DNA from 2 places in the Streptomyces sp. NPDC044704 genome. Region 1 is predicted to be linked to the other one. Evidence: riboswitches for the same ligand, from Rfam matches in the RefSeq annotation. Region 1 holds a riboswitch; the other holds the start of a gene.
What was found. Region 1 has a riboswitch for cobalamin ahead of cobN (cobaltochelatase subunit CobN). Riboswitches for the same ligand answer to the same signal wherever they lie in the genome.
Positions count from the first base shown of each region.

Region 1 (5,766 bases):
CGGGTCCAGGACGTACGTCTCCGTCAGCTTGTCGTACATCCAGTCGGCGACGACCCCGGTCGTGGCGTCGTAGCCGAACAGGTAGTCGACCGTCGCCGCGAGCTCGAAGGCGCCCTTGTAGCCGTGGCGGCGCATCGCCTCGATCCACTTCGGGTTCACCACGCGGGCACGGAAGACGCGGCTGGTCTCCTCGACCAGGGTCCGGGTCTTCACGGTCTCCGGGCGGGTGGAGTCGCCGATGTACGCCTCCGGGGCCGTGCCGCGCAGCGCGCGGACGGTGGCCACCATGCCGCCGTGGTACTGGAAGTAGTCGTCCGAGTCCGCGATGTCGTGCTCGCGGGTGTCCGTGTTCTTCGCCGCGACCGTGATCCGCTTGTAGGCGGTCTCCATTTCGGTGCGGGCCGGACGGCCCTCCAGGCCGCGGCCGTACGCGTAACCGCCCCACACCGTGTATACCTCCGCGAGGTCGGCGTCCGTACGCCAGTCGCGGGAGTCGATCAGCTGCAGGATGCCGGCCCCGTACGTGCCCGGGCGCGAGCCGAAGATACGCGTCGTCGCGCGCCGCTCGTCACCGTGCTCGGCCAGGTCCGCCTGGGCGTGGGCGCGCACGAAGTTCGACTCCGCGGGCTCGTCCAGGGAGGCCGCGAGACGCACCGCGTCGTCCAGGAGGCCGATCACGTGCGGGAACGCGTCACGGAAGAACCCCGAGATGCGCAGCGTCACGTCGATGCGGGGACGGCCCAGCTCGGCGAGCGGCACCGCCTCGATTCCGGTGACCCGGCGCGAGGCCTCGTCCCACACCGGGCGGACGCCCAGCAGGGACAGCGCCTCGGCGATGTCGTCGCCCGCCGTCCGCATCGCGCTCGTGCCCCACAGCGACAGGCCGACGGACGCCGGCCATTCACCGTTGTCGGTGCGGTAGCGGTTCAGCAGCGACTCGGCCAGCGCCTGGCCCGTTTCCCACGCGAGGCGCGACGGTACGGCCTTCGGGTCCACCGAGTAGAAGTTCCGGCCGGTCGGCAGCACGTTGACCAGACCGCGCAGCGGCGAGCCCGACGGGCCGGCCGGGACGAAGGCGCCGTCCAGCGCGGCCACCACGTGCGCGATCTCGTCCGTCGTGCCCGCCAGGCGCGGGACGACCTCGCGCGCCGCGAACGACAGGACGTCGGCGACGGCCTGCGCGTGGCCCGCCGCGACCGCGGCCACCGCGTCGAGGGACCAGTGCGCGTCCTCCATCGCCTGGACCAGCGCGCGGGCCTGCTCCTCGACGGCGTCCGCCGAGGTGCGCGTCGCCGCCGACTCGTCCAGGCCCAGCGCCTCGCGCAGGCCGGGCAGGGCCGTCGTACCGCCCCAGATCTGCCGGGCGCGCAGGATCGCGAGGACCAGGTTGACGCGGGCCTCACCGGTGGGCGCGCCGCCGAGGACGTGCAGGCCGTCGCGGATCTGGGCGTCCTTGACCTCGCACAGCCAGCCGTCGACGTGGAGCAGGAAGTCGTCGAAGCCGTCGTCGTCCGGGCGCTCTTCGAGGCCGAGGTCGTGGTCGAGCTTCGCGGCCTGGATCAGGGTCCAGATCTGGGCGCGGATCGCCGGGAGCTTGGAGGGGTCCATCGCCGAGATCTGCGCGTACTCGTCGAGGTGCTGCTCCAGGCGCGCGATGTCGCCGTACGACTCCGCGCGGGCCATCGGCGGCACCAGGTGGTCGACCAGCGTGGCGTGCACGCGCCGCTTGGCCTGCGTGCCCTCGCCCGGGTCGTTGACCAGGAACGGGTAGATGAGCGGGAGGTCACCGAGCGCGGCGTCGGGGGCGCAGGACGCGGACAGGCCGGCGTTCTTGCCCGGCAGCCATTCGAGGTTGCCGTGCTTGCCCAGGTGGATCATCGCGTCGGCGCCGAAGCCGCCGTCCTGCGCACGCGCCTGGATCCAGCGGTACGCCGCCAGGTAGTGGTGCGAGGGCGGCAGGTCCGGGTCGTGGTAGATCGCGATCGGGTTCTCGCCGAAGCCGCGCGGCGGCTGGATGAGGACGAGGAGGTTCCCGCGGCGCAGGGCGGCGAGGACGATGTCGCCCTCCGGGTTCGCGGAACGGTCCACGAACATGTTGCCGGGGGCCTCGCCCCAGTGCTGCTCCACGCTCTCGCGCAGCTCGGCGGGGAGCTCGGCGAACCAGCGCCGGTAGTCGGCGGCCGGGATGCGGACCGGGTTGCGGGCCAGCTGCTCCTCCGTCAGCCAGTCCTGGTCGTGGCCGCCGGCCTCGATCAGCGCGCGGATCAACTCGTCGCCGTCACCCGAGACCAGCCCCGGGATCTCGTCGGCGGGGCCGAAGTCGTAGCCGCCCGCGATCAGGGTGCGCAGCAGCTCGACGGCGCTGGCCGGGGTGTCCAGGCCGACCGCGTTGCCGATGCGGGAGTGCTTCGTCGGGTACGCGGACAGCACGAGCGCGATCTTCTTGTCGCGGCGGTCGATGTGCCGCAGCCGGGCGTGACGCACGGCGATCCCGGCCACGCGGGCGGCCCGCTCGGGGTCCGCGACGTAGGCGGGCAGGCCGTCCTCGTCGATCTCCTTGAAGGAGAACGGGACGGTGATCAGACGGCCGTCGAACTCGGGGACGGCGACCTGCGTCGCGGCGTCGAGGGGGGACAGGCCCTCGTCGTTCTCCTCCCACGTGCCGCGGGAGCCGGTCAGGCACAGGGCCTGGAGGATCGGCACGCCGAGCGAGGCGAGCGCGCCCGCGTCCCAGGACTCGTCGTCGCCGCCCGCGGAGGCGGTGGCCGGGCGGGTGCCGCCCGCCGCGAGGACGGTCGTGACCACCGCGTCGGCGGCGGACAGCGCGGCGATCAGCTCCGGCTCGGGGGTGCGCAGGGAGGAGACGTACAGGGGCAGCACCTGCGCGTCGTGGGCCTCGACGGCCTCGCACAGGGCGTGCACGAACGCGGTGTTGCCGCTCATCTGGTGGGCGCGGTAGTACAGCACCGCGACGAGCGGGCCGGCGGTCCGCCCCGGCGTGCGCTCCAGGGGGCCCCAGGTCGGGGAGGCGGCGGGCGGCTCGAAGCCGTGGCCGGTCAGCAGGACCGTGTCGGAGAGGAACCGGGCCAGCTGGTCGAGGTTGGCGGGGCCGCCGTGCGCGAGGTAGCCGTGGGCTTCGGCGGCGATGCCGATGGGGACGGTCGAGGCCTCCATCAGCTGCGCGTCGGGGGCCTGTTCGCCGGTCAGGACGACCACCGGGCGGGTCTGGCCGGGGGCCAGCAGCAGGTCGAGGCCCTCCTGCCAGGCGCGGAGGCCGCCGAGGAGGCGCACGACGACCAGGTCGACGCCGTCGAGGAGGCCGGGGAGGTCGTCGAGGGGAAGGCGGGAGGGGTTCGCGAACCGGTACGGGACGGGGCCGTCCGCCGTGTTCGACGCGCGGGCGCTGAGCAGATCGGTGTCGGACGTCGACAGCAGCAGGATCATGCGGCGGCAGGCCTTCCTCGGGGTTTCCGCGCCCCGGGCAGTGAGGACAGCGGGAGTTCCTGACTCACCCCACGGGTTGCTCCGCGGGGTTCACAGTGGCGGGACCGCGCCGGAATCGCACCGGGCTTCCTCCCATGTCGCCGTCCTCGGCGACGACGGGCCGAACGGTCCGTCGGAAGGTCATCCTAGGCGGCGGGGTCCCCGGGCGGGAGCGGGGGTGACGTGTCGCTCCGCGGGGGGTGCGGGGGTGGGGGCTGCGGGGGTGTGCGGGGTGTGCGGGTGCGGCGCCGTTGCGGGGGGGGGGGGCCCCCCCCCCCGGGCCCCCCCCCCCGCGGGCGGGGGGGGGGGGGGGGGGGGGGGTGGGGGGGGGGGGGGGGGGGGGGGGGGCGGGGGGGGGGGGGGGGGGGGGGGGGGGGGGGGGGGGGGGGGGGTGTGCGGGTGCGGCGCCGTTGCCGGGGCGCTGCCCCGGACCCCGCGCCTCAAACGCCGGCGGGGCTGGGTTTGGCGGGTCGGGGTGGGCGAGGAGTGTGCGGGCGCCGCGATTTCGGGCCGCCGGGTGCCGGGTGCGGGGTGTGCGGGTGCGGCGCCGTTGCCGGGGCGCTGCCCCGGACCCCGCGCCTCAAACGCCGGCGAGGCTGGGTTTGGCGGGTCGGCGTGGGCGAGGAGTGTGCAGGCGCCGCGATTTCGGGCCGCCGGGGGCCGGCTGGCGGGTGCTGGGTACTGGGGCGCCGCCCCGGACTCCGCGCCTCGTACGCAGGCGGGGCTGGGACGTGGCCGACCGGGCCGGACGTGGGGGTGGTGGGAGTGGGCTGCCGGGTGTCCGGGGGCTGTTCCGGGGACGCTTCCCGGGGGACGGGCGGGTCGGGGGTGGGCGGGATGTGGCTGGTCCGGGGCGTGGGGGTGGTGACGGACACAGGTCGGGGCGGGGAGATCGTGGGTATGCTCGCGGCCATGCCCCAGCCCCCTTCCGCCGCATCGTGGGACGAGCCCGTCATACGGGACCGCGGTGACGCATGCCCCGGCGCGCTGCGCCTGCACGCGGCGGACGACGGCCGGCTGGCGCGGGTCCGGATCCCCGGCGGGCTCCTCACCGCCCGGCAGGCCTCGGTGCTGGCGCTCGCCGCCGACCGGTTCGGGGACGGCCACCTGGAACTCACCTCGCGCGGCAACGTCCAGCTCCGCGGCCTCACCGACGACTGCGGAGCCGGGCTGGCGAAGCTGCTGGAGGCGGCCGGACTGCTGCCCGCGCCGAGCCACGAGCGGGTGCGGAACATCGTCGCCACCCCGCTGTCCGGGATCTCAGGGATCCCGGCCCTCTCGGTCGACCCCGGCACGTACGCGACCTGCGGAGACCCCGGCGCACCCTCGGGCCCCGGCGTCTCCGCCCCCTTGACGACTTCCGACGCTCCGGGCGTTTCCGGTGTCCCTGGGACCGCCGGTGCTCTGGGCGTTTCCGGTGTCCCTGGGACCTCCGATGCTCCCAGCGTCTCCGGTGCCCCCGGGCGCTCTGCGACCCCCGGGCTCTCCGGGACCCCCGGGCTCTCCGGGACCCCCGGGCTCTCCGGGAGTGCCGGGACCTCCGGGACCTCCGGGCGCTCTGCGACCCCCCGGCTCTCCGGGACCTCCGGGCTCTCCGGGACCTCCGGGCTCCCCGCGCCCCCCGGAACTTCCGGGCCCCCCGAAAGTGCCGGGTCTTTCGGGCCCCACGGGCTCTCTGGGACCTCCGGGTCTTCCCTGGCCCCTGTGCCTGCCGGTGCCCCTGTGCCTTCCGGGGCCAGTGAGCCTTCCGAGACCATCGTGCCTTCCGGGACCCCTGGGCCTTCCGGGACCCCCAACACCCCCAGCGCATCCGGCAAGTCGGGTGGGGGTGGTGGGGTGCGGGCCGATGTGGTGCCGTGGGTTCGGGAGCTGGATCGGTTGTTGTGCGGGAGCAGCCGGGTGGTGGGGTTGTCCGGGCGGTTCCTGTTCGCTCTTGACGACGGGCGGGGGGACGTCGCCGCGCTCGATCCCGACGTGACCGTCCTCGCGCTGCCCGCGGGCCGGGCTCTGGTCCGGTTCGGGGCGGCCGCCGATGCCGTCGAGGTCGCCGCGCCGGACGCGCCCCGCGCCGCGTTGCTCGCCGCCGAACACTTCCTGGACGCCGTCGACTCCGCCGGCACCCGCGCCTGGCGGGTGGCCGAGCTGCCCGCCGAACACCGGCCGGCCGCCGCCGCGTTCGCCGTCCGCCTGCGAGCCGCCGGGCTCCCGGCGGCGCACGTGCCCGCGGTGGACTGGCCGTACGCCCCGCCGCCCCGTCCCTGGGGCTCCGGCACGGGCGACCAG
Region 1 is NZ_JBWKGY010000025.1:39,599-45,364, forward strand. Features, by position in the region: gene cobN (cobaltochelatase subunit CobN) at 1-3,444, opposite strand, end outside; cobalamin riboswitch at 3,485-3,611, opposite strand; partial or broken gene AC07B0_RS35945 (cobalamin biosynthesis protein CobG) at 4,384-4,764, shown strand; gene AC07B0_RS35950 (precorrin-3B synthase) at 5,383-5,766, shown strand, end outside.

Region 2 (5,766 bases), on a different contig from region 1:
CACCGTGTCGCAGGCGGTCCGCGGCAGCGGCCGCCGGACGTACTGGGCCTGCCCGCCGTCCCGGTGCGGCGGTACGACCATCCGCCGGGCGATGGTGTTGGCCACCTCGGCGCCGTGCTCCTGGCGCACCAGGTGCAGGCAGGCGTCGATGCCCGAGGCGGTGCCCGCCCCGGTGATCACCGGGCCCTCGTCCACGTACAGCACGTCGGGGTCGACGAGGGCCTTCGGGTAGCGGCGCGCCAGCGCCGGGGCGTGCATCCAGTGGGTGGTGCAGCGCCGGCCGTCCAGCAGCCCGGCCGCACCGAGCACGAAGGCCCCGCTGCACACGCTGAGCACCCGCGCCCCCCGGTCCACGGCCCGCCGCAGGGCGTCGAGGTACGGCTCGGGGTACTCCCGTACGGGCGCCTGCCGGTCGGCGGGCACACAGATCAGGTCCGCCTCCTCCAGCCGCTCCAGGCCGTGCGCGGGCGCGATGGCGAAGCCGACGTCGGCCATGGTCAGCGGGCCTTCCTCGGCCGCGCACACGGCGAAGTCGTACACCGGCAGCCCCTGCGCGCCGCGGTCGATCCCGAAGACCTCGCAGAAGATCCCGAACTCGAAGGGGGCGACTCCGTCGACGAGGGCCACGGCCACGTTGGTCAGCATGACCCCAGTGTGGCAGTAATTCGTACTTCAGTGACAGTACTGCCACTGTTCGATCATGGCGGATCAGGCGGACAGTGGAGGTATGAGCACCTTCGTGAACTACCTCGTCATCCTGGCCCTCGCCGCCGTCCTGCTCGGGCCCAGCCTGTACGGGACGTGGCGCGACCGCCGGATCGACCGGCAGCTGCGGGCCGTCGAGACCCGGCGGGTCTGGCTGCCGCGCCAGCGGGCGGGCGGTCTGGAACCCACCCCGCGCCGGCGCGGCATCCGGTTCGGCCTCGGACGCCGGGGACGCATGGCCCACTGAGCCCCGGCGCCCGGAAACGCGAGGAGCCGGGACGCGGTCGTTCGCGTTCCGGCTCCCGGCGCACACCTGCGCGGACGGAGGACTAGAAGTCCTCGTCCAGGTCCACCGTGCCCTCGACCGCGACCTGGTAGGCCGACGGACGGCGCTCGAAGAAGTTCGTCAGCTCCTGGACGCCCTGGAGCTCCATGAACGAGAACGGGTTCTGCGAGCCGTACACCGGCGGGAAGCCGAGGCGCACCAGACGCTGGTCCGCGACGCACTCCAGGTACTCGCGCATGGACTCGGTGTTCATGCCCGGCAGGCCGTCGCCGCACAGGTCACGGCCGAACTGCAGCTCCGCCTCCACGGCCTCCTTCAGCATGTCGGTGACCTGCTGCTGGAGCGCGTCGTCGAAGAGCTCCGGCTCCTCCTTGCGGACCGTGTCCACGACCTCGAACGCGAAGTTCATGTGCATGGTCTCGTCGCGGAACACCCAGTTGGTGCCCGTCGCCAGACCGTGCAGCAGACCGCGCGAGCGGAACCAGTACACGTACGCGAAGGCGCCGTAGAAGAACAGGCCCTCGATGCACGCCGCGAAGCAGATCAGGTTCAGCAGGAAGCGACGGCGGTCGGCCTGCGTCTCCAGCCGGTCGATCTTCTCGACCGAGTCCATCCACTTGAAGCAGAACTGAGCCTTCTCGCGGATCGACGGGATCTCCTCGACCGCGTCGAACGCGGCCGCACGGTCGTCCGGGTCGGGCAGGTAGGTGTCCAGCAGCGTCAGGTAGAACTGGACGTGCACGGCCTCCTCGAACAGCTGGCGCGACAGGTACAGGCGCGCCTCCGGGGAGTTGATGTGCTTGTACAGCGTCAGGACCAGGTTGTTCGACACGATCGAGTCGCCCGTCGCGAAGAACGCGACCAGCCGGCCGATCATGTGCTGCTCACCGGGCGTCAGCTTCGCGAGGTCCGCGACGTCCGAGTGGAGGTCGACCTCCTCGACGGTCCAGGTGTTCTTGATCGCGTCCCGGTACCGCTCGTAGAAGTCCGGGTAGCGCATCGGGCGCAGCGTGAGCTCGAAGCCCGGGTCCAGGAGGTTCTTGTTGTCGTTGGAGCTCATTACTGGCAGGCCTCGCACGATTCGGGGTTCTCAAGGGAGCAGGCGAGCGCCTCCGCGTCGGCCACCGCCTGCGGGAGCGCCGCCGGGGCGGCGGCCTGCGCCGCGCGGGCGATCTTCGTCGCCGGGCGCGAGCGCAGGTAGTACGTGGTCTTCAGGCCCTGCTTCCAGGCGTACGAGTACATCGAGCTGAGCTTGCCGATGGTCGGCGTCTCCAGGAACAGGTTCAGCGACTGGGACTGGTCGAGGAACGGCGTACGGGCCGCCGCCATGTCGATCAGGCCGCGCTGCGGGATCTCCCACGCCGTGCGGTACAGCTCGCGCACCTCGGCCGGGATCCAGCCGAAGCCCTGCACGGAACCGCTGGACTCGCGCAGCGCCTCGCGGGTCTGCGCGTCCCACACGCCGAGCTGCTTCAGCTCCTCCACCAGGTACGCGTTGACCTGGAGGAACTCACCGCTGAGGGTCTCGCGCTTGAAGAGGTTGGAGACCTGCGGCTCGATGCACTCGTAGACGCCCGCGATCGAGGCGATCGTCGCCGTCGGCGCGATGGCCAGGAGCAGGGAGTTGCGCATGCCGGTCTTCGCGACGCGGGCGCGCAGGGCGTCCCAGCGCTCCGGCCAGTTCAGCTCGACGCCGTAGTGGTCCGGGTGCAGGACACCGCGGGCGGTACGGGTCTTGTCCCAGGCCGGCAGCGGACCGCTGCGCTCGGCGAGGTCGCAGGAGGCCTCGTACGCGGCCAGCATGATCCGCTCGGAGAGCTTCGTGGACAGCGCCCGCGCCTCGGGGGAGTCGAAGGGCATCTTCAGCTTGAAGAAGACGTCCTGCAGACCCATCGCGCCCAGGCCGACCGGACGCCAGCGGGCGTTGGAACGCCCGGCCTGCTCGGTCGGGTAGAAGTTGATGTCCACCACGCGGTCGAGGAAGGTCACGGCCGTACGGACGGTCTCGTCCAGCCGCTCCCAGTCGATGTCCCCGTCCACGACGAAGGCACCCATGTTGACCGAGCCGAGGTTGCAGACGGCCGTCTCGCCGTCGTCGGTGACCTCGATGATCTCGGTGCACAGGTTGGAGGAGTGGACGACCGAGCCCGGCTCGGCGGTCTGGTTCGCCGTGCGGTTGGAGGCGTCCTTGAAGGTCATCCAGCCCTGGCCGGTCTGCGCGAGGGTGCGCATCATCCGGCCGTACAGGTCACGCGCGGGCATGGTCTTGCGGGCCAGGCCGTCCGCCTCGGCCTTGCGGTAGGCGGCGTCGAACTCGTCGCCCCACAGGTCCACGAGCTCGGGGACGTCGGCCGGGGAGAACAGCGACCACTGCCCGTCGGAGTTCACGCGCCGCATGAACTCGTCCGGCACCCAGTGGGCGAGGTTCAGGTTGTGCGTACGGCGCTGGTCCTCACCGGTGTTGTCGCGGAGCTCCAGGAACTCCTCGATGTCCGCGTGCCAGGTCTCCAGGTAGACGGCGGCGGCACCCTTGCGGCGGCCGCCCTGGTTGACCGCGGCGACGGAGGCGTCGAGGGTCTTCAGGAACGGGACGATGCCGTTGGAGTGGCCGTTGGTGCCGCGGATCAGGGAACCCCGGGCGCGGATGCGGGAGTACGAGAGGCCGATGCCGCCGGCGTGCTTGGACAGGCGCGCGACCTGGTGGTAGCGGTCGTAGATCGAGTCCAGCTCGTCCAGCGGGGAGTCCAGCAGGTAGCAGGAGGACATCTGCGGGTGCCGGGTACCGGAGTTGAAGAGCGTGGGGGACGACGGCAGGTAGTCGAGGCGGCTCATCAGCCGGTAGAGCGAGGCCACTTCCTCGACGGCCTGGACGGTGTCGTTCTCGGCCAGGCCGCAGGCCACCCGCAGCATGAAGTACTGCGGGGTCTCGATGACCTGACGGGTGATCGGGTGGCGCAGCAGGTAGCGGCTGTGCAGGGTGCGCAGGCCGAAGAACCCGAAGCGGTCGTCGGCGCCCTCGGCGAGGGTGTGCTCGACCAGCGCGTCCAGGCGGGCCGCGTGGGTCGTGACGAACTCGGCCGTGCGGTCGGCGATGAGCCCCTCGCGGTGGCCGACGGCGACGGACGCCGAGAAGGACGTGGAGCCCTGGCCCGCGGCCTCGTCGCGGACGGCCAGCGTCAGCAGCCGGGCGGCGAGGCGGGAGTACGCCGGGTCCTCGGAGATCAGACCGGCCGCGGCCTCGGTGGCCAGCCCGCGCAGTTCGGCCTCGTCGGCGACGGAGCTGCGGCCGCGCAGGGCGGCGGCGGCGACCCGGCCGGGGTCGGTGTCGGGGAGGTCGGCCGTAAGCTCGGTGAGGGTACGCAGCAGTGCGGTCCCCGGGCCCTCGGGCGTGAGCGCAGCCTCGGTGTCGGACTGGGCGGACTCGGCGCGCGGTGCGGCAGGCGCGATGGTCACGGGGGGAGCTCTCCCTCGCTCGGCCCGGTCTTCGACGGGGCGGGGCGAGCGGGCGCACGCGGGAAGCCCACGGACCGGCCCGGACAGGGCAGGCGGTACGTGCGCCGCGTGGCGTCCACCGGCCCAACCGCGAGGCCCGGACGTATCGGCACCCGGTTCGGTTGAGCCGGGCGCGCTGTCGGCAGGTCCTCGGACTTCCGGACGCACCAATGGGTGCACTTCATACCGTTGCGGGACAGTTCCGGATTCGCACCGGATTCCCCTGCGACGACAGCAGCCATGAGCATACATGTGGGGGCGGCCCGTTGCGGTAGCCCCCACATGTTGTGTCGGCGTGGCTACTGCTCGGGTGCGTACAGCTCCAGGGCGTAGGTGAGCAGGGGCACCGAGGGGACCGGGGACCAGTCCCGTTCCGGGGTGCGCACGAAGCCCAGGCGCTCGTAGATCCGGTGCGCGGCGGGGCTGCCCGGCTGGGTGGAGAGCACCAGCCGGGACACTCCCGGCAGGGCCCTGGCGCGGTCGGCGCAGGCCCGTACGAGTGCTTCGCCGGCGCCCTTGCCCCGGCCGGCGGCGGCCACGGCGAGCATCCGGAACTCGGCCTCGCCGGGGCCCGCGATGTCGGCGAGGGGGCTGCCCGGAGGGGCGAACGTCACACCGCCCAGCAGGCGTCCGTCCAGTACGGCGACGAGCACCTCGCCGGATCCGGCCCGGCCCGCGACGTCCCGCAGCGTCCGCTCGTACGTGTCGTCGGTGTTGGCGTCGAGGAGCCCGTCCTCCAGGTAGGCCCGCGCGGTGATCCCGCCCAGCTCTTCGTATTCGGCGGGCTGCGCCGCCCTGATCACGATGTCCATGCGTCGAGTGTGCGCGACGGCCGCGGGCGGACGCCCGGATCCCGGCGGTCCGGTGCCGGGCACGCGCGAGGGCCCCGCCGGACGAGGCCGGCGGGGCCCTCGCGCGTGCCGCTCAGCAGCAGCGGAAGCCCTCCCGGGGATCCGCCTCGCGGGCGTCGGTGCGGGCCCGCTCGAAGGCGCGCCGGGTCATGACCTCGGCGTGCGGGTCGTGGGCGCGGGCGTGGGCCACGTAGCGGTCGTACGCGGCCTCGCCGGAGAACTCCCGTACGTAGAACCGGGCCTTCGACAGCGCGCCCCGGACCCCGCTCACCGCGCGCGCGGCGCTCGTGCCGCTCATGCGACGGGGGTCTTCGCCCGGCCGCCGCCCGCGTCGAGGCCGGCCGCCGCGAGCTCGGCCTTCTCCTCGGGCGTGGCGATCAGCCCGGCCGGGGCTACGATCTTCGACTCGGTCCACGGGACCTCGGACAGGCG
Region 2 is NZ_JBWKGY010000003.1:87,240-93,005, reverse strand. Features, by position in the region: gene AC07B0_RS07895 (helix-turn-helix domain-containing protein) at 1-645, opposite strand, end outside; gene AC07B0_RS07890 (hypothetical protein) at 728-952, shown strand; gene AC07B0_RS07885 (ribonucleotide-diphosphate reductase subunit beta) at 1,035-2,051, opposite strand; gene AC07B0_RS07880 (ribonucleoside-diphosphate reductase subunit alpha) at 2,051-4,444, opposite strand; cobalamin riboswitch at 4,608-4,741, opposite strand; gene AC07B0_RS07875 (GNAT family N-acetyltransferase) at 4,783-5,295, opposite strand; gene AC07B0_RS07870 (CstA-like transporter-associated (seleno)protein) at 5,408-5,605, opposite strand; gene AC07B0_RS07865 (carbon starvation CstA family protein) at 5,629-5,766, opposite strand, start outside.
Region 2: another riboswitch for cobalamin. It lies ahead of AC07B0_RS07880 (ribonucleoside-diphosphate reductase subunit alpha); the one in region 1 lies ahead of cobN (cobaltochelatase subunit CobN).